DNA from 2 places in the Streptomyces sp. NPDC051136 genome. Region 2 is predicted to be linked to the other one. Evidence: riboswitches for the same ligand, from Rfam matches in the RefSeq annotation. Region 2 holds a riboswitch; the other holds the start of a gene.
The links. Region 2 has a riboswitch for cyclic di-AMP ahead of ACIBCJ_RS34715 (C40 family peptidase). Riboswitches for the same ligand answer to the same signal wherever they lie in the genome.
Positions count from the first base shown of each region.

Region 1 (10,683 bases), on a different contig from region 2:
CGCCCTCGGCGTGCTGCACCGGCACCTGTACGAGCCGCCGCTGCCCGTGCGCCGCGTCCGCCCCGAGGTCCCCGAGGCGCTCGAAGCCCTGGTCCTGCGCCTGCTCGCCAAGGACCCGCAGCACCGCCCCGACTCCGCCCAGGAGGTCTACGAGCACCTGGCCCTGCTGCTGCCCGCGCGCGGCATGCCCACCGGCGGCCCCCTGGACCCCACCCGCCCCTTCGTGCGCCCGCACGCCCCCTGGCCCGACCGCGCCCGCACCCCCGCGCCGCAACCGGCACCCGTACCGCCCGCCGCCGAGGCCGCCAAGCCGGACGTCGCCCGCGCCGTCGACGACGTCAAACGCCTCCTCGGCGAAGGCCGCATCACCCAGGCCGTCGACATCCTCGGCGCCATCCTGCCCGCCGCCGCCGAACAGCACGGCGAGCGCTCCCCGGTCGTGCGCACCCTGCGCAAGCAGTACGCGGCGACCCTCATGGACGACGGCCAGTACCGGCGCGCCCTGCCCGAGCTGCGCCGCCTCGCCGACGAACGCGCCGCCGAGGCCGGCCAGGCCGACCCCCAGTCCCTGCGCCACCGCTACGACGCCGCCCAGTGCCTGGAACAGCTCGGCGAACCCGCCGCTGCCCTCGCCGAGTACCGCGGGCTGCTGCCGTACTACGAGAACCAGTACGTCGCCGGCGACCCCGACCTCGCCCACGACGTCCGGCGCCGCATCGGCCACCTCCTGCTCGCCCTCGGCGACCGCGCCGCCGCCCACGACACACTGGTCCGCCTGCTGCACGACGTGGAGCGCCTGCACGGCCCCGGCCACCCGCTCGCCGCCGACATCCGGCGCACCCTCCAGTGGCTCGGCCAGGTGCGCGGCTGACCACCGGCCGGCCGCCGCCCGGCCACCACCCGGAGGCCGCCGGGCCCGGGCGGGCGCGAGGCGGTGCCCGAAGTCCCGATGAATCGTTGGTCCAATGGGTTGGCCAGAGCCGGGCCACTGCCTAACATCGATCATCGCAAGACTTTGTGCACCGTCGCACAATCTCCAAACGGGAGGTTCCCTTGCACCGCCGCAGCCGCCGTCGCTCCGCGCTTCTCCTCACCGCCGCGATCGCCGCAGCGGCACCCCTGCTCACCGCCTGCGGCAACGACGCGCATCCGGGCGCGGCGGCCGTCGTCGGCGACCAGCGGATCACCGTCGCCCAACTGGAGAACCGCGTCGACGAGGTGCGCGAGGCCCAGCGCGCCGCCGTCCCGGACGACACCCAGTACGAGCAGGTCGTCGCCAAGACCGGCACCCTCACCCGCGACACCCTGCACGGCATGGTCCTCGACCGCGTCCTGCACCGCGCCGCCCGCGACGCCGGCGTGACCGTCAGCCGCAAGGAGGTCGAGGGCATGCGCGGCGGCCTGGAGGAACAGGCCGGCGGCCCCCGGCAGCTGGAGACGGCCTGGCTCCAGCAGTACGGCGTCGCCCCCGCACGCCTCGACGACAACCTCCGCGTCCAGCTGGAGGCCCAGAAACTCGCCCAGAGCCTCGGCACCGACACCAGCAGGCCCGAGTTCTGGCAGGCCCTGTCCGACGCCTCCAAGAAGCTCGACATCGACCTCAACCCGCGCTACGGCGCCTGGGACGTCCAGAAGAGCGGCCGCGTCGACGCACCGGCGCCGTGGCTGCGGGAGATCGCGGCGGCCGAGGTCCAGCAGCCCGCATAGCCCCACTGAGCAGCGACGATACGGCCCCCTGTGGACAACTCGGGGGGCCGTCGGCGGCGTGCGTTAGGTTCGGGGAGTGAACGCAACCACCGCCGACGCGACCACCCCCGGCCAGGGCCGCATCGTCCTGCTCACCACCAGCCACCGGGTCGCCCCCGGCCTGCTGTCCTGGCCCGCCTGGCAGGCCCTGCGCACCGCCGACCGCGTCCTGTGCGCCGACGGAGCCCACCCGCAGCTGCCGTACCTGCGCGAGGCGGGCGTCCGCGTCGACGAGGCGGCCCCCACCGCCGAGGAGCTGGTGGACGCCTGCGCCGGCGGCCGCACCGCGGTCGTCGTCGCCACCGGCGAAGGCGACCCCGCGCTCACCGACGGTCTGGCCCGCCTCGCCGGCTCCGGCCGCGTCCGCATGCCCGACCTCGAACTGCTCCCCGCCTCCTACGACCTCCCCGGCGCCCGCCTCCTCGACCTCGTCCAGGTCATGGACCGCATCCGCCTCGAATGCCCCTGGTCCTCGCAGCGCACCCACCGGGGCCTGGCCAAGTACGCCATCGAGGAGGCGTACGAACTCGTCGAGGCCATCGAGGACGGCGACCGCGACGAACTGCGCGAAGAACTCGGCGACGTGCTCCTCCAGGTCGTCTTCCACGCCCGCATCGCCGAGGACGACCCCGACGCCCCGTTCTCCGTCGACGACGTGGCCGGCACCATCGTCGACAAGCTCGTCCACCGCCACCCGCACGTCTTCGGCGACGAGAAGGCGGACACCCCCGAGGAGGTCCGCGCCCACTGGCTGCGCACCAAGGCCGCCGAGAAGCAGCGCACCTCCGTCACCGAAGGCGTCCCCCTCGGCCAGCCCGGCCTCGCCCTCGCCGCCAAGCTCGCCTCCCGCGTCCGCACGGCGGGCCTGCCCGTCCCGCTGCCCACCGGCGAGGGCATCGGCTACCAGCTCCTCGCCCTCGCCGCCCGCGCCGAGTCCGAGGGCACCGACCCCGAAGCGGCCCTGAGAGCAGCGGCCCGCACCTACCGCGACGCGATCCGGGCGGTCGAGGGATGACCGGCCTCCCGCCCGCCCCCGGCCCCGCTTCCGGCCCCGCCCCCGAGCTGTTCACCTGGGAGTTCGCGAGCGACCCCTACCCGGCCTACGCCTGGCTGCGCCGGCACGCCCCCGTGCACCGCACCCGGCTGCCCAGCGGAGTGGAGGCCTGGCTGGTCACCCGGTACGCGGACGCGAAGCAGGCCCTCGCCGACCCGCGGCTGTCCAAGAACCCGGCGCACCACGACGAGCCCGCGCACGCCAAGGGCAAGACCGGCATTCCGGGGGAGCGGAAGGCCGAGCTGATGACCCATCTGCTGAACATCGACCCGCCGGACCACACCCGGTTGCGCCGACTGGTCAGCAAGGCGTTCACGCCCCGCCGGGTGGCCGAGTTCGCCCCCCGGGTGCAGGAGCTGGCCGACGGCCTCATCGACCGGTTCGCGGCCACCGGCTCCGCCGACCTGATCCACGACTTCGCCTTCCCGCTGCCCATCTACGCTATCTGCGACCTGCTCGGCGTCCCCCGCGAGGACCAGGACGACTTCCGGGACTGGGCGGGCATGATGATCCGTCACGGAGGCGGCCCGCGAGGCGGCGTCGCGCGGTCGGTGAAGAAGATGCGCGGCTACCTCGCCGACCTCATCCACCGCAAGCGCGCCGCACTGCCGCCCGAGCCCGCCCCCGGCGAGGACCTCATCTCCGGCCTGATCCGCGCCTCCGACCACGGCGAGCACCTCACCGAGAACGAGGCCGCGGCCATGGCCTTCATCCTGCTCTTCGCAGGGTTCGAAACCACGGTGAACCTGATCGGCAACGGCACGTACGCGCTGCTCACCCACCCCGAGCAGCGGGAGCGGCTGCAGACGTCCCTCACCGCCGGCGAGCGCGGCCTGCTGGAGACCGGTGTCGAGGAACTCCTCCGCTACGACGGCCCGGTGGAGCTGGCCACCTGGCGCTTCGCCACCCGGCCGCTGACCATCGGCGGACAGGACGTGGCGGCCGGGGACCCCGTCCTCGTCGTCCTCGCCGCCGCCGACCGGGACCCGGAGCGGTTCACCGACCCGGACACCCTGGACCTCGCCCGGCGCGACAGCCAGCACCTCGGGTACGGCCACGGCATCCACTACTGCCTCGGCGCACCGCTCGCCAGGCTGGAGGGTCAGACGGCGCTGGCCACGCTCCTCACCAGGCTGCCCGACCTCCGCCTCGCCGCGGACCCGGCCGAACTGAGGTGGCGCGGCGGGCTCATCATGCGCGGTCTGCGTACGTTGCCCGTGTCGTTCACACCGCACGCGGCGCCGGCCGACCGCGGTGGATCACCGACGCAAAAGTGACACGCGCTCAACTCTGTGATCTTCACGTGATCTGCGCGGCATGAACTTGTGACTAGTGATGATCTCCCTATACGTTCACGGATCAACGTGGTGTCGAGCGTCATCCGCCGCGTGGGTCCCCGTCGTCTCGTGAAAGGTCGTCGCATGCTCTCCGGGAACGGTCGTCACCGTCGCCCCCGCCAGGCTCCCGCTCTGGTCGTCGCCGCCGGTGTGACCGGCTCCGCCATCGCGATCCCGCTGCTCGGTGCCACCGGCGCCCACGCGGCGGACTCGGCGACCTGGGACCAGGTGGCCGAGTGCGAGACCGGCGGCGCCTGGAGCCAGAACAGCGGCAACGGGTACTACGGCGGCCTGCAGCTGTCCCAGGAGGCCTGGGAGCGGTACGGCGGCCTCGACTACGCCCCGAGCGCCGACGAGGCAAGCCGTTCGCAGCAGATACGGATCGCCGAGAAGGTCCACGCGGACCAGGGCATCGCCGCCTGGCCGACCTGCGGCCTGCTCGCCGGTCTGGGCAACGACTCGGGAGCCGTGGGCGGCGGCTCGGCCGGTGACGGTGCGTCGGAAGGTTCGGACGCGTCGGGCAAGACCGACGGCTCCGGGTCGGCCGGGTCGCCGACGGCCACCGAAACGCCCGATGCATCCGAGTCGTCGGGGTCGTCCCGGTCGACGGGGTCCTCCGACGCCTCCGGGTCCTCAGGGTCTTCAGGGTCCTCCGAGTCGACCGGGAAGTCCGACTCGGGCGATGCGAACGAAGCGCCCCCTTCGTCCCCTTCGCCCTCTTCCTCGCCGGCCGGCACCCCCTCCGAGGCGTCGTCCGGTGACGCGAGTTCGTCCACCAAGTCGGACACTTCCGCCGAATCCGACCCCGACGCCCGTGCCGAACAGCAGGGCGGCGAGGGGGCGTCCGGCTCCGGACGGCACCGCGGCGACAGTGCGGACGAGGATGCGGGCGGCAGGGGCCGCGCGGACGAGACGGCGGGGCGGCACGCCTCGCGCGACGGTGAGCCGCGAGAGGTCGAGGACGGTGCGTACACCGTCCGTTCCGGGGACAGCCTGTGGGCCATCGCCGACTCCCTTGGCGTCGACGGCGGGTGGCACGCGCTGTACGCCGGCAACAAGACGGTCGTCGGTGCCGACCCGGACCACATCCTCCCCGGTCAGACGCTCACGGTCACGGGCGAATCGGTCGAAAAGCAGGGGTAGTTCGCGTCACGGTTGGAGATCATATGTCCCTTTTGGATCTCGTGAGAGATAGGTCTCAGAAGCCGTGATCGTCTTTGAAAATCCGCGGAGCGCGTGTCTACGGTCGTGACCGCTCGCCACCGCGGGCCCCGACAGCCGCAACGCCGAATCCTGCCAGCGGCCGTACGGGAACAGTCGTCGCGTCAAGCGCCGAAGGCAGGAGCGGGGGACCCAAGGTAAGTGCCGCACCGGGGCAGTTGAGCCGGAGCGGCTAGGGGTGGAGCCGAGTTCCGCGAGGAACCCGGCCGGGCAACTCAACCGGCCCGAACCCGACAGCTCACCTCGCAGGCGTCGGTGAGGGGATCAACCATGCTGTTTTCCAGCAAGGGCAAGCACCGTCGTCCGTCCAAGGCCACCCGTGTCATCGCCGTCGCCGGCGTCACCGGTGCCGCCGTCGCCGCCCCGCTGATGGCGGCCGGCAACGCCTCCGCCGCCACCGCGTCCGAGTGGGACGCCGTCGCCCAGTGCGAGGCCGGCGGCAACTGGTCCATCAACACCGGCAACGGTTACTACGGCGGTCTGCAGTTCTCCGCCTCCACCTGGGCCGCCTACGGCGGTACGCAGTACGCCTCCACCGCCGACCAGGCGAGCAAGGCGCAGCAGATCGAGATCGGCGAGAAGGTCCTCGCGGGTCAGGGCAAGGGTGCCTGGCCGGTCTGCGGCACCGGCCTGTCGGGTGCCGCGTACAGCGGTGGCGGCTCGGACAGCGGCTCCGGCAGCTCCGAGGGCTCGCAGAGCCAGAGCGGCGGCTCCACCGCCGAGCGCTCCACCGAGCAGAAGGCCTCGCGCTCCGAGGAGCGCCCGGCCGCCGAGCCGAAGGCCGACAAGCCCGCCGAGAAGAAGACCGTCACCACCCCGACCGGCAAGAAGGTCGAGAAGGGTGACGGCGAGTACAAGGTCGTCAAGGGCGACACCCTCAGCACGATCGCCCACGAGCACGACGTCAAGGGCGGCTGGGCGAAGCTGTTCAAGCTGAACGACGACATCGTCGACGACGCCGACCTCATCTACCCGGGCCAGCAGCTGCACCTGAAGTAAACGGCGGCGGCTCCCGCGACTCCCGCCCCGGTGCGTGTTCCCCCGTACGCACCGGGGCGGGCTTTTTCGCGTCGGGCGCCCGGACGGGAGTCCGCTCCCGTGCCCGGCGCGGACCCGGCCGGTGCCCGCCCGGCGTCGGCCCCCGCGCCCGGCACTGGTTGGGTCCCGGTTTCCGGAAACGTCTTTGTTCCGTTCGGAAACAATTTACTCTCGGTTCTGTCCAGCGGGTGGGCGATCGGCTGGCCGATCGCCCCGGGCCGGTTAGGCTCGGTCCCGCAGAGCCGCCGCGGTCCTGCGGGACCCGCGCGTCACACCGAAGCGTCACATTGAAGAAGGAGATGCTCGTGCCGTCCATCGACGTCGTCGTAGCCCGGGAAATCCTGGACTCCCGAGGCAACCCCACGGTCGAGGTCGAGGTCGGCCTCGACGACGGCAGCACGGGTCGTGCCGCCGTTCCGTCCGGCGCCTCCACCGGTGCCTTCGAGGCCATCGAACTCCGTGACGGCGACCCGGGCCGTTACCTCGGCAAGGGTGTCGAGAAGGCCGTCCTGGCCGTCATCGAGCAGATCGGCCCGGAGCTGGTCGGCTACGACGCCACCGAGCAGCGCCTGATCGACCAGGCCATGTTCGACCTGGACGCCACCGACAACAAGGGCTCGCTCGGCGCCAACGCCATCCTCGGCGTCTCCCTCGCCGTCGCCCACGCCGCCTCCGAGGCGTCGGACCTGCCGCTCTTCCGCTACCTGGGCGGCCCGAACGCGCACCTGCTGCCGGTGCCGATGATGAACATCCTGAACGGCGGCTCGCACGCCGACTCCAACGTGGACATCCAGGAGTTCATGATCGCCCCGATCGGCGCGGAGTCCTTCTCCGAGGCCCTGCGCTGGGGTGCCGAGGTCTACCACACCCTCAAGAAGGTCCTGAAGAACAAGGGCCTGGCCACCGGCCTCGGCGACGAGGGCGGCTTCGCCCCCAACCTCGGCTCCAACCGCGAGGCGCTCGACCTCATCCTGGAGGCGATCAAGGAGGCCGGCTACACCCCCGGCGAGCAGATCGCCCTCGCGCTCGACGTCGCCGCGTCCGAGTTCTACAAGGACGGCTCCTACTCCTTCGAGGGCAAGAACCGCTCCGCCGCCGAGATGACGGAGTACTACGCCGAGCTGGTCGAGGCGTACCCGCTGGTCTCCATCGAGGACCCGCTGTTCGAGGACGACTGGGACGGCTGGAACACCATCACCGCCAAGCTCGGCGACAAGGTCCAGCTCGTCGGCGACGACCTGTTCGTCACCAACCCGGAGCGCCTGGCCCGCGGCATCGAGGAGAACTCGGCCAACGCCCTGCTGGTCAAGGTCAACCAGATCGGTTCGCTGACCGAGACCCTGGACGCCGTGGAGCTGGCCCAGCGCAACGGCTTCAAGTGCATGATGTCCCACCGCTCCGGCGAGACCGAGGACGTCACCATCGCCGACCTGGCCGTCGCCACCAACTGCGGCCAGATCAAGACCGGTGCCCCGGCCCGCTCCGAGCGCGTCGCCAAGTACAACCAGCTGCTGCGCATCGAGGAGATCCTCGACGACGCAGCGGTGTACGCCGGCCGCAGCGCCTTCCCGCGCTTCAAGGGCTGACCGCACCCCGTAAGCCCCGCGAGAGGCAGCGTCGTACGTACGTCCCCGTACTCGGTCCCGTACCGTGTGCGGGGACGTACGCACGTATGACGGACGACGCACGAAGGCTGAGGCGGGGCGACATGGCGGTGAAGGACCGGGACCGTTTCTCCACCGCGACCAGGATCCGGATCATCGGGGAGCAGACCGCGGCCCGGGTCTACCGCTCGCAGACCAAGCGCCAGGCGCGGCGTTCCCGGCTGACCGGCCGGGCCGCGCTGCTCGCCATGGTGCTCTGCTCGCTCGTCGTGGCGCTCGCCTACCCGATCCGGCAGTACGTCGCCCAGCGCGCCGAGATCGCCGATCTCCGGCAGGAGCAGCGGGAGACCCGGCAGCGGGTCGAGGAGCTGCGCGACCTGAAGGCGCGCTGGCAGGACGACGCCTACGCCGAGCAGCAGGTCCGGCTGCGGCTGCACTACGTGATGCCGGGGGAGACGGGGTTCGTCGTCGTCGACCCGGACGCGGCCGAGCAGACCCGCGCCCAGGCCGGCGCCGCCGACCGCCCCTGGTACCGCAACGTGTGGGACGGGGTCGACAAGGCCGACGCCGCCGCCGCCCGCCGGCAGTGAACCGACCGTGCCGGCAGTGACTCAACAGGAAGACCAGCAGAAGACAGCCATGCAGACTCCCCCGCCGACCACCCCGCGCACCGAGCCGACCGACGCGGACGTGGCGGCCTTCAAGCAGCAGCTCGGACGCCCGCCGCGGGGCCTGCGCGCCATCGCGCACCGCTGCCCGTGCGGACAGCCGGACGTCGTGGAGACGGCACCGCGCCTGCCCGACGGCACGCCCTTCCCGACGCTGTACTACCTGACGTGCCCGAGGGCGGCCTCCGCGATCGGCACGCTGGAGGCGAACGGCGTGATGAAGGAGATGACCGAGCGCCTCGCCGCCGACCCGGAGCTGGCCGCCGCCTACCGTGCCGCGCACGAGGACTACGTCCGGCGCCGCGACGAGATCGAGGAGCTGACCGGCTTCCCGAGCGCGGGCGGCATGCCGGACCGTGTGAAGTGCCTGCACGTGCTGGTCGCCCACTCGCTGGCGGCCGGTCCCGGCGTCAACCCGCTGGGCGACGAGGCGATCGCGATGCTGCCCGAGTGGTGGCGCAAGGGGCCGTGCGTGACCCCCGCCGACCCGACCGATCCGGCCGGCCCGACCGACCAGGAGGACGTCCAGTGACCCGTGTCGCCGCCGTCGACTGCGGTACTAACTCCATCCGGCTGCTGGTCGCCGATGCCGACCCGGCCACCGGCGAGCTGACCGACCTGGACCGCCGGATGACCATCGTGCGGCTCGGCCAGGGGGTCGACCGCACCGGCCGGCTGGCGCCCGAGGCGCTGGAGCGGACCTTCGCCGCGTGCCGCGAGTACGCCGGGGTCGTCAAGGAGCACGGCGCCGAGCGGCTGCGCTTCGTGGCCACCTCCGCCTCCCGCGACGCGGAGAACCGGGACGACTTCGTGCGCGGGGTGCTGGACATCCTGGGTGTCGAGCCGGAGGTCATCACCGGCGACCAGGAGGCCGCGTTCTCCTTCACCGGCGCCACCAAGGAGCTGACCGGCCGCGCGGACCTCGACACGCCCTACCTGGTCGTGGACATCGGCGGCGGCTCCACGGAGTTCGTCGTCGGCGACGACCGGGTGCGCGCCGCCCGCTCCGTGGACGTCGGCTGCGTCCGGATGACCGAGCGGCACCTGGTGCACGACGGCGCCGTGACCGACCCGCCCACCGAGGCGCAGGTCGCGGCGATGCGGGCCGACATCGAGGCGGCCCTCGACCTGGCCGAGCGGACGGTGCCGCTGCGCGAGGCGCGCACGCTGGTGGGGCTCGCCGGGTCGGTGACGTCGGTGTCCGCGATCGCGCAGGAGCTGCCCGAGTACGACTCGGCCGCCATCCACCACTCCCGTGTCTCCCACGACCGGGTCCGCGAGATCACCGACTGGCTGCTGCGGTCCTCCCACGCCGAGCGCGCGGCGGTCCCCTCCCTGCACCCGGGCCGGGTCGACGTGATCGCGGCCGGGGCGCTGGTACTGCTGGCGGTCATGGAGCGGACGGGCGCGCAGGAGGTCGTCGTCAGCGAGCACGACATCCTCGACGGCATCGCCTGGTCGCTCGCCTGAAGCACCCGCCCGGGGCGCTCGTGGGGCGTCCGCGGGGCGCCCGGGCGGCGCTCGCGAGGCGCTCGGGCGGGTCCTGCGGCAGCGGTCTGAGCAGGACGGACGACGATTGAGCGGGTTCCGGGGGGCCGCTCGGGCGCGTCGGCGACATCCCGTCGGCAAAGTTCGTGAAGTTCTTCACAAGGAAATCGGGCCCGTCGGGCTGGGAAAGCGCGCTCGCTGACCCTTTTGGGCTTTCAACTGCCCTTTGAACGCGTTCAGGACGGTGTTTCGAGAGGGGTGCGCGGAGCCCCTCCGGAGGGGTGGTTCACCGTCCCGGGTGCGCGGAGGTGCAGCTCACGCGGCATTGACAACGGGGTCCCCTACACGCTGGTTCCTTCGCCCGCCATGATCTCCGTCACTTCGGCGGCGGATGGTAGCACAGCCTCCACCGAACCTTGTGAAGGGGCGCACGAACCACCCCCCTCGGTCGGGTGGATACTCGATGGCATGAGCACCACGGAGCGTCCCAGGATCCTCGTAGTAGGCGGTGGGTACGTAGGCCTGTA
Region 1 is NZ_JBITFE010000007.1:439,960-450,642, forward strand. It holds gene pkaE (serine/threonine protein kinase PkaE) at 1-871, shown strand, start outside; gene ACIBCJ_RS22535 (SurA N-terminal domain-containing protein) at 1,054-1,707, shown strand; gene ACIBCJ_RS22540 (nucleoside triphosphate pyrophosphohydrolase) at 1,784-2,761, shown strand; gene ACIBCJ_RS22545 (cytochrome P450) at 2,758-4,077, shown strand; gene ACIBCJ_RS22550 (transglycosylase family protein) at 4,222-5,280, shown strand; cyclic di-AMP (ydaO/yuaA leader) riboswitch at 5,458-5,625, shown strand; gene ACIBCJ_RS22555 (transglycosylase family protein) at 5,629-6,357, shown strand; gene eno (phosphopyruvate hydratase) at 6,702-7,982, shown strand; gene divIC (cell division protein DivIC) at 8,105-8,590, shown strand; gene ACIBCJ_RS22570 (DUF501 domain-containing protein) at 8,640-9,200, shown strand; gene ACIBCJ_RS22575 (Ppx/GppA phosphatase family protein) at 9,197-10,138, shown strand; gene ACIBCJ_RS22580 (NAD(P)/FAD-dependent oxidoreductase) at 10,625-10,683, shown strand, end outside.
Region 1: another riboswitch for cyclic di-AMP. It lies ahead of ACIBCJ_RS22555 (transglycosylase family protein); the one in region 2 lies ahead of ACIBCJ_RS34715 (C40 family peptidase).

Region 2 (10,683 bases):
CGTCGGAAGTGGCGAGGACGGCGAGCGCCTCCTCGCGGCTCGGCGTCTCGCGCCGAAGCCCCTTGTCCACCAGCGTGTTCAGCAGGTCCATGAGAGCCGATCCTGTCCTAAGGGGCCGTCCGCGGCCAAGGAGACTTTGCACAACACTGACAGATCGACGTGTGGGTATTGCCACACCTCGCGGGGGTGGCCCTACCGCTAATGTCTGTTCATTGCCTACAAAACCCCGGAGGACCGCCCCATGGCGTTCGGCTGGATCGACGAGCAGGCGCGGGTACGCCGCGAGGCAGGGCTCGTACGGATTCTGCGCCCCCGTCCGGCGGCGTCGCCGCTGCTGGACCTGGCGAGCAACGACTACCTGGGGCTGGCCCGCCACCCCGAGGTCGTCGAGGGGGCGGTGCGGGCCGCGCGGACCTGGGGCGGCGGCGCCACCGGCTCGCGGCTCGTGACCGGCACCACCGCGCTGCACACCGAACTCGAGCGTGAACTGGCCGATTTCTGCGGGTTCGAGGCCGCCCTGGTCTTCTCCTCCGGCTACGCGGCCAACCTCGCCGCGGTCACCGCGCTGGCACCGCACGGCAGTCTCGTCGTCTCCGACGCGGGCAACCACGCCTCCCTGATCGACGGCTGCCGACTCGCCCGCGGTACCACCCGGGTCGTGGAGCACGCCGACCCCCAGGCCGTGCGCAAGGCACTGGCGGAGCACGCAGGGCCCGCCGTGGCCGTCTCCGACACCGTCTTCTCGGTCGACGGCGACGCCGCGCCGCTGGCCGAACTCGCCGCCGCCTGCCGGGAGCACGGCGCCGGTCTGGTCGTCGACGACGCCCACGGCCTCGGCGTCCTCGGCGACGGTGGCCGGGGCGCCCCGCAGGGGGCGGGGCTCGCGGGCCGGGACGACGTCGTCGTGACCGTCACGCTGTCCAAGTCGCTCGGCGCCCAGGGCGGCGCCGTGCTCGGCCCCGCCCGGGTGATCGACCACCTGGTCAACGCGGCCCGCACGTTCATCTTCGACACCGGACTCGCCCCCGCCGCCGCGGGGGCGGCCCTCGCGGCGCTCGCCCTGCTGCGCCGCGAGCCGGAGCGCGCGGGGCGGGCCCGCGCGGTCGCCGACGGACTGCACGCGCGCCTGACCGCCGCGGGGCTGGACGCGGTGCGTCCGGACGCCGCGGTCGTGTCGGTGCGCGCGCCCTCCCCGGAGGCGGCCGTGCGGTGGGCGGCCGATTGCCGGGCGGCCGGCCTGTCCGTGGGCTGCTTCCGCCCTCCATCGGTGCCCGACGGCATCTCACGGCTCAGGCTGACCGCTCGCGGAGACCTCACCGCGGAGCAGGTCGAACGCGCTGTACGGGTGATCGTCGAAGCGCGGCCATGAGTCGGCGTGACACGGCCGTGCGTCGTCCGGCGTCCGGTGCGGTCAGCCCTGGTGGACGCCGGTGGTGAACGCCGTCCAGCTCTCGGGGGAGAAGAGCAGGGCGGGCCCGGCCGGGCTCTTGGAGTCACGTACGGCCAGCAGCCCGGCCCAGGGGCCGGCCGACGCACGGGCCGTCTCCACACAGTTGTTCGCGCCGGTGCTGTAGCTGCTGCGCAGCCACCGGGCGCCGGGCAGATCGGTGCTGACGGGGATGTTCCGGGGACGTGCGGACATGGAGCCTGACATGGTGCCTCCTTACGCGCCTGCCGCGGTCGCGGCGATGAAGTCCAACGAGTCCTCGGGCGAAAGGGCATGGATCAGAAGGGCGTTGAAGGCCTCGGTGTAGGCCTCTAGGTCTTCTTTCCGTTCGAGATGCAGGCTACTCGTCAAGTGGTCGAGAACAACCACGTCGAGATCAGAAGTGCTCGAAAAGGAGAAGATTACGAAAGGGCCGGTGACACCGATGTGCGCCCCGGCGGCAAAGGGCAGGACCCGGAGCCGGACATGGGGCAGTCGCGCGGCCTCGACCAGTCTGTCCAGCTGACGCGCCATCACCTCCGGTCCGCCCACCTCCCGGCGCAGCACCGCCTCGTCGAGGACCGCGCTCAGTTCCAGCGGCGGCTCGCCGCGCAGCACGTCCTGCCGGGCCAGCCGGACCTCCACCAGCGCGTCCAGCCGCTCCGCCGGCATCCCGTCCACCGCGGCCCGGGTCACTGCGCGCGCGTACTCCGGCGTCTGGAGCAGGCCCGGGACCACCGTGGTCTCCAGCGTGCGCATCGCGCTGGCCTGCGACTCCAGGCTGATGTAGTCGCGATAGGTCGGGGGCAGCACCCCGCGGTAGGCGTGCCACCAGTGGTTGCGGCCGCCCGCGTCCTCGGAGCGGGCCAGCATCACCAGCAGGCCCCGCAACTGCTCGTCGTCCACCCCGTAGACGTCCAGGAGTAACCGCACGTCGGCCGGTTTCGCACCGCTCGTGCCGGTCTCGATCCGGCTGACCTTCGACTGGTGCCAGCCCGCGAGCCGGGCCGCCTCCCCGCTGGTGATGCCCGCCGACGTGCGCAGGGCGCGCAGCTCCGCGCCCAGCTTGCGGCGGCGCACCACGGGACCGTGCTGCATGGGACAACTCCCTTACTCCTTATGAGCCGCCCAAATACGCTCTGCCGTCGCAGAGTTCACCGCTTCGAGCGACAGATATATGCATATCTTGGGGGATCGCCGCCCTTCACGGGCCTGGTGATGGCACTCTGGCGGCGAAGCACCAGTCCGGGACCGTACTCGAACCACCCCCTCCGTGTCGGGCCTGCGGTCCCGTGAGAAAGGGACGACGTCGCCATGGCAGACCATCTGGAAGCATCCGTCACTCTGCCGAGCGATCCCGCCTCGGTGGCCGCCGCGCGGACCTACGCGGTCGGCACCCTGGCGGAATGGGGGCTGCCGCCCGACGCGGACCTGTCCGAGACGGTCCGCCTCGTCGTCTCCGAGCTGGCGACCAACGCGGTCCAGCACACGCTCGGGCAGTCGCCCACCTTCACGGTGGACCTCGTCCTCGACCGTGACGAGCGACTGCGGGTCGGTGTCACCGACAGCCATCCGCGCTTCCCCAAGCGGCTGCCCGCCGCCGTGCAGCAGGACAACGGGCGGGGCATGGTGATCATCCGGTGGCTGACCGCCGAGTGCGGCGGCAGCCTGAGGGTCCGGCCCACGCGCGAGGGCGGCAAGACCGTCTCCATCGAACTGCCCTGGACTCCCCCCGACGGTACGGGCGCACCCGCGGGAGTGACGGCGGGGCAGAACGCCGTCACTCCCGCGGGCGGACTACTTGACCCGGCCGTACCAGACGCTTGAGGTCCAGATCTTCTGCAGGCGTACCACGTCCCCGGTCTTCGGGGCGTGCCAGAGTCTGCCTTTGCCGGCGTAGATGCCGACGTGGTAGACGCTCGGTCCGGAGTGGAAGAACACCAGGTCGCCGACCTTGCGTTTGGCGGCGGAGACATGGCGGGTCTTGTTGTACTGCTGGGCCGCGGTGCGCGGCAGCTTCTTCCCGGCCTTCTTGAACGAGTACAGCGTCAGGCCGGAGCAGTCGAACCGGTGCGGACCGATGGCCCCCCAATGGTACGGGGAGCCCTTCTTCGAGGCCGCGATCTTGAGGGCTTTCGTCGCATGGCTCGCCGCGGCCGCCTCCGAGGCGACACCGGGGACCACGACGGAACCGCCCACGGCGGCGAGGGTGAGAGCCGAGGCCGTACCGGCACGAGCCATCAGCGACGGGACACGATTGAGCGCGGACATGCGCAACCCTTCGTCAGCCGCCTGTGAAGGATGACCTGTCGGATTCGGGCTGGCGAAGTTGCCCGGCCGCACGAGTGCGGCTTCACCCCAAGGACCGCTCGGCCCGGTGCCTCTCGCGAGGACGGCCGTGCCGGCGACCCGTCGTGCTCGGGTCCTCCACTCCTGCCGATCCACTTCCGTTGCGACCGGTCGTCCGGACGGCGGCAGGACTCGGCGTCCGCCCGGACCGCCCCGCCGCTGCGGCGGGGTCTTGTCGTCAGTCACGGATCTTGTCCCGCCCCGAGGGGAATTCCCAACGGAACGTGCCCTTTGTGTTGTTACGTGGCGCTCGTCCGTTCGGGTTGCCGCCCCGTGTCGCGGACAGTGCCGAGCGCGGCGGCGGCCCCGGGACCAGCGGCGGAGCGCGGTTCCGCCCCGGCCGGACGCCGGACGGCGCAACTTCGGCCGGTCGCCGATCGGAGGCGTTCCTACGCCGAAGGGGGGTAAGCCGTTTGGTCCGTTTCGGCCTGGGGCCGTCCGGACCGTGCCGAGGGACCGGAACCCGTCCCGGGCGCGGGCATGCGGAAGCAAGCCGATGGCACTGGTAATCAATCGGTCAAAACCGGGTCATGTGGCCGTAACACTCTAGCCCTAGTCTGCACCCCGATCCACCTGCGGTTTTCCATGTAGCGGTAGGTTAATTCCAGCCTGTTCCTGTGTGTTACATCTAGAACCGTCGCGGTGGCCGCGGCAGCCGGACCGTTCGGTCCCGGCGTCATGCCCTGTGAGGTGGTACATGCAACTGACCCCGCACGAGCAGGAGAGACTGCTCATCCATGTGGCGGCGGACGTGGCGGAGAAGCGCCGCGCACGAGGCGTCAAGCTCAATCATCCCGAGGTCGTCGCGCTGATCACCGCGCACATCCTCGAAGGCGCCCGGGACGGGCGCGGCGTCGGCGAACTCATGTCCTCCGGGCGCAAGCTGATCCAGCGCGACGAGGTCATGGAGGGCGTCCCCGAGATGATCCACGACGTGCAGGTCGAGGCCACCTTCCCCGACGGCACCAAGCTGGTCACCGTCCACGAGCCGATCATCTGACGGGGCCGCAGCCGTGATCCCCGGAGAGATCCTTTTCGCCGACGGCCCGGTCGCCTTCAACGAAGGCCGGGAAGCCGTCCGCACGACCGTGCTCAACACCGCCGACCGGCCCGTTCAGGTCGGCTCCCACTACCACTTCGCCGAGGTCAACCCCGGTCTCGAGTTCGACCGCGCCGTGGCGCACGGCAGGCGGCTGGACATCGCCGCCGGCACCGCCGTCCGGTTCGAGCCCGGCATTCCCGTCGACGTGCAGCTGATTCCCCTCGCGGGCGCCCGTGTCGTCGTGGGTCTGCGCGGCGCGACCGGAGGTGCCCTCGATGCCTGAACTGTCCCGGCCCGCCTACGCCGACCTGTTCGGCCCGACCACCGGCGACCGGATCCGCCTCGCCGACACCGACCTCCTGGTCGAGATCGAGGAGGACCGCTCGGGCGGTCCCGGCCGCTCCGGGGACGAAGCCGTCTTCGGCGGCGGCAAGGTGCTGCGCGAGTCCATGGGCCAGGGGCGCACCACCCGCGCCGAGGGCGCCCCCGACACCGTGATCACCGGAGCCCTGATCATCGACCACTGGGGTGTGGTCAAGGCCGACATCGGCATGCGCGACGGACGGATCACCGGCATCGGCAAGGCCGGCAACCCGGACACCATGGACGGCGTCCACCCCGACCTGGTCATCGGCCCGGAGACCGAGGTCATCGCGGGCAACGGCAAGATCGTCACCGCGGGCGGCATCGACACCCACGTCCACTTCATCGCGCCGAACGCCGTCGACGAGGCGCTGGCGTCCGGCATCACCACCCTCATCGGCGGGGGCACCGGCCCGGCCGAGGGCAGCAAGGCGACCACCGTGACGCCCGGGGCCCGGCACCTCGCCTGGATGTTCGCCGCGATGGAGTCGAGCCCCGTCAACATCGGCTTCCTCGGCAAGGGCAGCACCATGTCGAAGGAGTCGATGCGCGACCAGCTGCGCGCCGGCGTCCTCGGCTTCAAGATCCACGAGGACTGGGGCGCGACCCCCGCCGTCATCTCCGCCTGCCTGGACGTCTGCGAGGAGTCCGGCGTCCAGCTCGCCGTCCACACGGACACCCTGAACGAGTCCGGCTTCGTCGGTGACACCTTCGACGCGGTCGCGGGCCGCACCCTGCACGCCTTCCACGTCGAGGGCGCCGGCGGCGGGCACGCACCCGACATGATCACCGCGGTGTCGCTCCCCAACATGCTGCCGGCGTCGACCAATCCGACCCGGCCGCACACCGTCAACACCGTCGAGGAGCACCTCGACATGCTGATGGTCTGCCACCACCTCAACCCGGCCGTCCCCGAGGACCTGGCCTTCGCCGAGTCCCGGATCCGGCCCAGCACCATCGCGGCCGAGGACATCCTGCACGACATGGGGGCGATCTCCATCATGTCGTCGGACGCCCAGGCCATGGGCCGCATCGGCGAGGTGATCCTGCGCACCTGGCAGACCGCGCACGTGATGAAGCGGCGGCGCGGCTTCCTGCCCGGTGACACCCGTGCCGACAACCTGCGCGCACGTCGCTATGTCGCCAAGTACACCATCAACCCGGCCGTCGCCCAGGGCATCGAGCACGAGGTCGGTTCGGTGGAGACCGGCAAGCTCGCCGACCTGGTGCTCTGGGACCCCCGCTTCTTCGGGGTGAAGCCGCAGCTGGTCATCAAGGGCGGTCAGATCGCGTACGCGCAGATGGGCGACGCCAACGCCTCCATCCCCACCCCGCAACCGGTCCTGCCGCGCCCGATGTTCGGGGCGCTGGGGGCCGCACCCGCCACCAACTCGGTCAACTTCGTCTCCGAGCAGGCCGTCGCGGACGGGTTGCCCGGGCGGCTGGGACTGGGACGGGAGTTCGTGCCCATCCGGTCCACCCGCGGGCGTACCAAGGCCGACATGCGGCAGAACGACGCGCTGCCCCGCGTGGAGGTCGCCGCGGACTCCTTCGCGGTGACCATCGACGGTGAACTCGTCGAACCCGCTCCCGTCGACGAGTTGCCGCTGGCCCAGCGGTACTTCCTCTTCTGAGCGCCCGGATGAGCCGCGCAGCACTGCTCGTCCTCGCCGACGGCCGCTTCCCCGCCGGAGGGCACGCGCACTCCGGCGGGGCGGAGGCCGCCGTCCGGGCGGGCCGCGTCACCGACGCCGCGAGCCTGGAGGCGTTCTGCCGGGGGCGGTTGCACACCAGCGGAGTGGTCGCGGCCTGCGTGGCCGCGGCCGCCGCGCTCGGTGCCGACCCCGGCGCACTCGACCGGGCCGCCGACGCCCGCACCCCGTCGCCCGCCCTGCGGGTGGCGGCGCGCAGACTGGGGCGGCAGCTGACCCGGGCCGCCCGCTCGACCTGGCCGAGTCCCGAACTGGACGCGCTGGCCTCGGCGTTCCCCAAGGGGGCCCATCAACCCGTGGTGCTGGGGCTGGCCGCGCGCGCGGCCGGTCTGGGGGCGCTGGACGCGGCGTACTGCTCCCTCTACGAGGGGGTGAGCGGGCCCGCGACGGCCGTCGTGCGGCTGCTCGGCCTCGATCCGTTCGACGCGACGGGAGTGCTGGCGCGGCTCACGGGCGAGGTGGACCGGATCGCCGCGGACGCCGTGGAGGTGGCGGAACGAGTGGTGACCGACGGGGTCGGCCTGCTGCCCGCGCGGTCCGCGCCGTTGCTGGAGATCGGGGCGGAGGCGCATGCCGCCTGGCCGGTGCGGTTGTTCGCCTCGTAGGCGGGATCGCCCCCGCCGCCCCTTCCGGTTCCCGACCCCAGGGGCCCCGTCCCTTCGACCCCGTCAGGGAGGTCTGCCCCCTGACTCCCCTCTGCCTGGACCCCACTCGGTCCTGACTCCCCTCTGCCTGGACCCCACTCGGTCCTGACCCCACTCGCCTGGAGGGCCTCGCCCTTGAGCGCCGGACGGGCTGGAGGGCCGACCCGACTTCGACAGGAGCCGTTCATGCACCTTGACCACCACCTCGAAACCCCCGCCGCCGTCTCCGCCGACGCCCGGCGGCCCGACGGGACCCGTCGCGCGCTGCGGATCGGTCTCGGCGGGCCCGTCGGGTCCGGGAAGACCGCCACCGTCGCCGCGCTGTGCCGGGCGCTGCGGGAGGAGTTGTCCCTCGCCGTGGTGACCAACGACATCTACACCCGGGAGGACGCCGAGTTCCTGCTCCGCGAGGCGGTGCTGCCGCCCGAGCGGATCACCGCCGTGGAGACCGGCGCCTGCCCGCACACCGCGATCCGGGACGACATCTCCGCCAACCTGGAGGCCGTCGAGGACCTGGAGGACGAGGTCGGGCCGCTCGACCTGGTGCTGGTGGAGTCCGGTGGGGACAATCTCACCGCCACCTTCTCCAGGGGGCTCGTCGACGCGCAGGTGTTCGTGATCGACGTGGCGGGCGGCGACGACATCCCGCGCAAGGGCGGGCCCGGGGTCGCCACCGCCGACCTGCTGATCGTGAACAAGACGGACCTCGCGCCCTACGTCGGCTCCGATCTCGCGCGGATGGCCGCCGACGCCGAGGCGGCCCGCGGCGAACTCCCCGTCGTCCTGCAGTCGCTGCGCGGCGAGGACGGGGTCCGGGAGGTCGCCGACTGGGTGCGGGAGCGGATCGCCGCGTGGACCGCGTGACCACCGCACCGGGCGGCGTCCGGGCCCGCGCCCGCCTCCTCGCCCGCGGCGACGGACGGGGCGGCACCGCGCTGCCGGTGCTGGAGGGGGAGGGGCCCCTGGCCGTGCGGCGGACCCGGGGGAGCGGTGCCGAGGCCCTGGTGATGCTGGTCGGCGCGATGAGCGGGCCGCTCGGCGGCGACCGGTTCGAGGTGGCGGTCCACGCGGCCCAGGGAGCCCGGTTGCGGGTCGGGTCGGCCGCCGCCACGCTCGCGCTGCCCGGACAGGACAAGACCGGCGCCCGCTACGACGTCCGGCTCACCGTGGACGACGACGCCGAGCTGTGCTGGCTGCCGGAACAGCTGATCTGCGCCGACGGCAGCGACCTGGCCGTCACCACGACGGCCGACCTCGCCGCCGGGGCGCGGCTGCTGCTGCGCGAGGAGCAGGTGCTCGGACGGTCCGGTGAGGAACCCGGCCGCCTCACCAGCCGTCTGACCGTACGGATCGACGGCCGGTGCGTCCTCGACCAGGAGCTGGCCTGCGGGCCCGGTGCGCCGGGCGGCTGGGACGGGCCCGCCGGGCTGGCCGGGCACCGCGCGGTCGGCCAACTGGTCGTCGTGCGGCCGGAGTTCGCCGATACGCCACCGACCTCCCGGGTGTACGAGGAGGGGGCGGCCGTTATGCCGCTCGCCGGGCCCGCCGCCCTGGTCAGCGCGGTGGCACCGGACGCGCTGCGGCTGCGGCGGCTGCTGGACGGGGCGCTGGCCTCACTGGACTGAGGCTCCCGGCGCGGGCCGGCCGACGGGTCCGCCGATCGAACGCGTTTCTCCGTTTATCGGATTGGTAAAGAAGTAGCACCACCTCTGTTCTCAGGAATCCCACAGCCGCGAGGATCCCCGTACTTGTCGCGAACACGTACGGGGAGGGCCACTTGAGGAAGAGCAGCATGCGGCGGAGGGCGACCGCGATCGGCTCGGCCGGAGCGCTGGTCACGGCCACGCTGATAGCCGGCGCCGTCTCGGCACCCGCCGCGAGCGCCACCCCGGCCGACGGGCACGGCCACGCGCGGGGCCGGGACCGGGAGGCACGCGGTGTCGCCATCGCCGCGGCCCTCGCCGCCCGGGCCGGCATCGACTGGCAGGACTGCGCCGCCGACTGGAACCTGCCCAAGCCCATCCAGTGCGGCTACGTCACGGTGCCGCTGGACTACGCCAAGCCGTTCGGCAAGCAGATCAAGATCGCGGTCGACCGCATCGGCAACACCGGGGGCCAGAGCGCGCGCCAGGGCGCCCTCATCTACAACCCCGGCGGCCCCGGCGGCTCCGGTCTGCGCTTCCCGGCCCGCGTCACCGCCAAGAACGCGGTGTGGGCCAAGACCGCCGAGGCCTACGACTTCGTCGGGTTCGACCCGCGCGGCGTCGGCCACTCCGCGCCCATCTCCTGCGCCGACCCGCAGGAGTTCGTCAAGGCGCCCAAGGCGGACCCCGTGCCCGGCTCCGAGGCGGACAAGCTCGCCCAGCGCAAGCTGGCCCGCGAGTACGCCGAGGGCTGCTTCGAGCGCAGCGGCGAGATGCTGCCGCACATGACCACGCCGAACACCGCGCGCGACCTCGACGTCGTCCGCGCCGCACTCGGTGAGAAGAAGCTCAACTACCTCGGCGTCTCCTACGGCACCTACCTCGGCGCCGTCTACGGCACCCTCTTCCCGGACCACGTCCGCCGCATGGTCGTCGACAGCGTCGTCAACCCGTCCCGCGACAAGATCTGGTACCAGGCCAACCTCGACCAGGACGTCGCCTTCGAGGGCCGCTGGAAGGACTGGCAGGACTGGGTGGCCGCGAACGACGCCACCTACCACCTCGGCGACACCCGCGCCGAGGTCCAGGACCAGTGGCTGAAGCTGCGCGCCGCGGCCGCGAAGGAGCCGCTGGGCGGCGTCGTCGGTCCGGCGGAGCTGATCTCCTTCTTCCAGAGCGCCCCGTACTACGACTCCGCCTGGGCGCCGACCGCGGAGACCTTCAGCAAGTACGTCGCCGGTGACACCCAGGCCCTCGTCGACGCCGCGGCACCCGACCTGTCCGACACCGCGGGCAACGCCTCCGCGGAGAACGGCAACGCCGTCTACACGGCCGTCGAGTGCACCGACGCCAAGTGGCCCACCGACTGGAAGACCTGGGACCGGGACAACACCCGGCTGCACCGCGACCACCCGTTCATGACCTGGGCCAACGCCTGGATGAACCTGCCGTGCGCCACCTGGCCGGTCAAGCAGCAGACCCCGCCGGACGTGAAGACCGGCAA
Region 2 is NZ_JBITFE010000016.1:118,541-129,223, forward strand. It holds gene bioB (biotin synthase BioB) at 1-91, opposite strand, end outside; gene ACIBCJ_RS34695 (8-amino-7-oxononanoate synthase) at 242-1,369, shown strand; gene ACIBCJ_RS34700 (DUF397 domain-containing protein) at 1,412-1,642, opposite strand; gene ACIBCJ_RS34705 (helix-turn-helix transcriptional regulator) at 1,664-2,524, opposite strand; gene ACIBCJ_RS34710 (ATP-binding protein) at 2,741-3,253, shown strand; gene ACIBCJ_RS34715 (C40 family peptidase) at 3,224-3,697, opposite strand; cyclic di-AMP (ydaO/yuaA leader) riboswitch at 3,701-3,843, opposite strand; gene ACIBCJ_RS34720 (urease subunit gamma) at 4,473-4,775, shown strand; gene ACIBCJ_RS34725 (urease subunit beta) at 4,789-5,100, shown strand; gene ACIBCJ_RS34730 (urease subunit alpha) at 5,093-6,814, shown strand; gene ACIBCJ_RS34735 (urease accessory UreF family protein) at 6,823-7,497, shown strand; gene ureG (urease accessory protein UreG) at 7,723-8,400, shown strand; gene ACIBCJ_RS34745 (urease accessory protein UreD) at 8,397-9,161, shown strand; gene ACIBCJ_RS34750 (alpha/beta hydrolase) at 9,314-10,683, shown strand, end outside.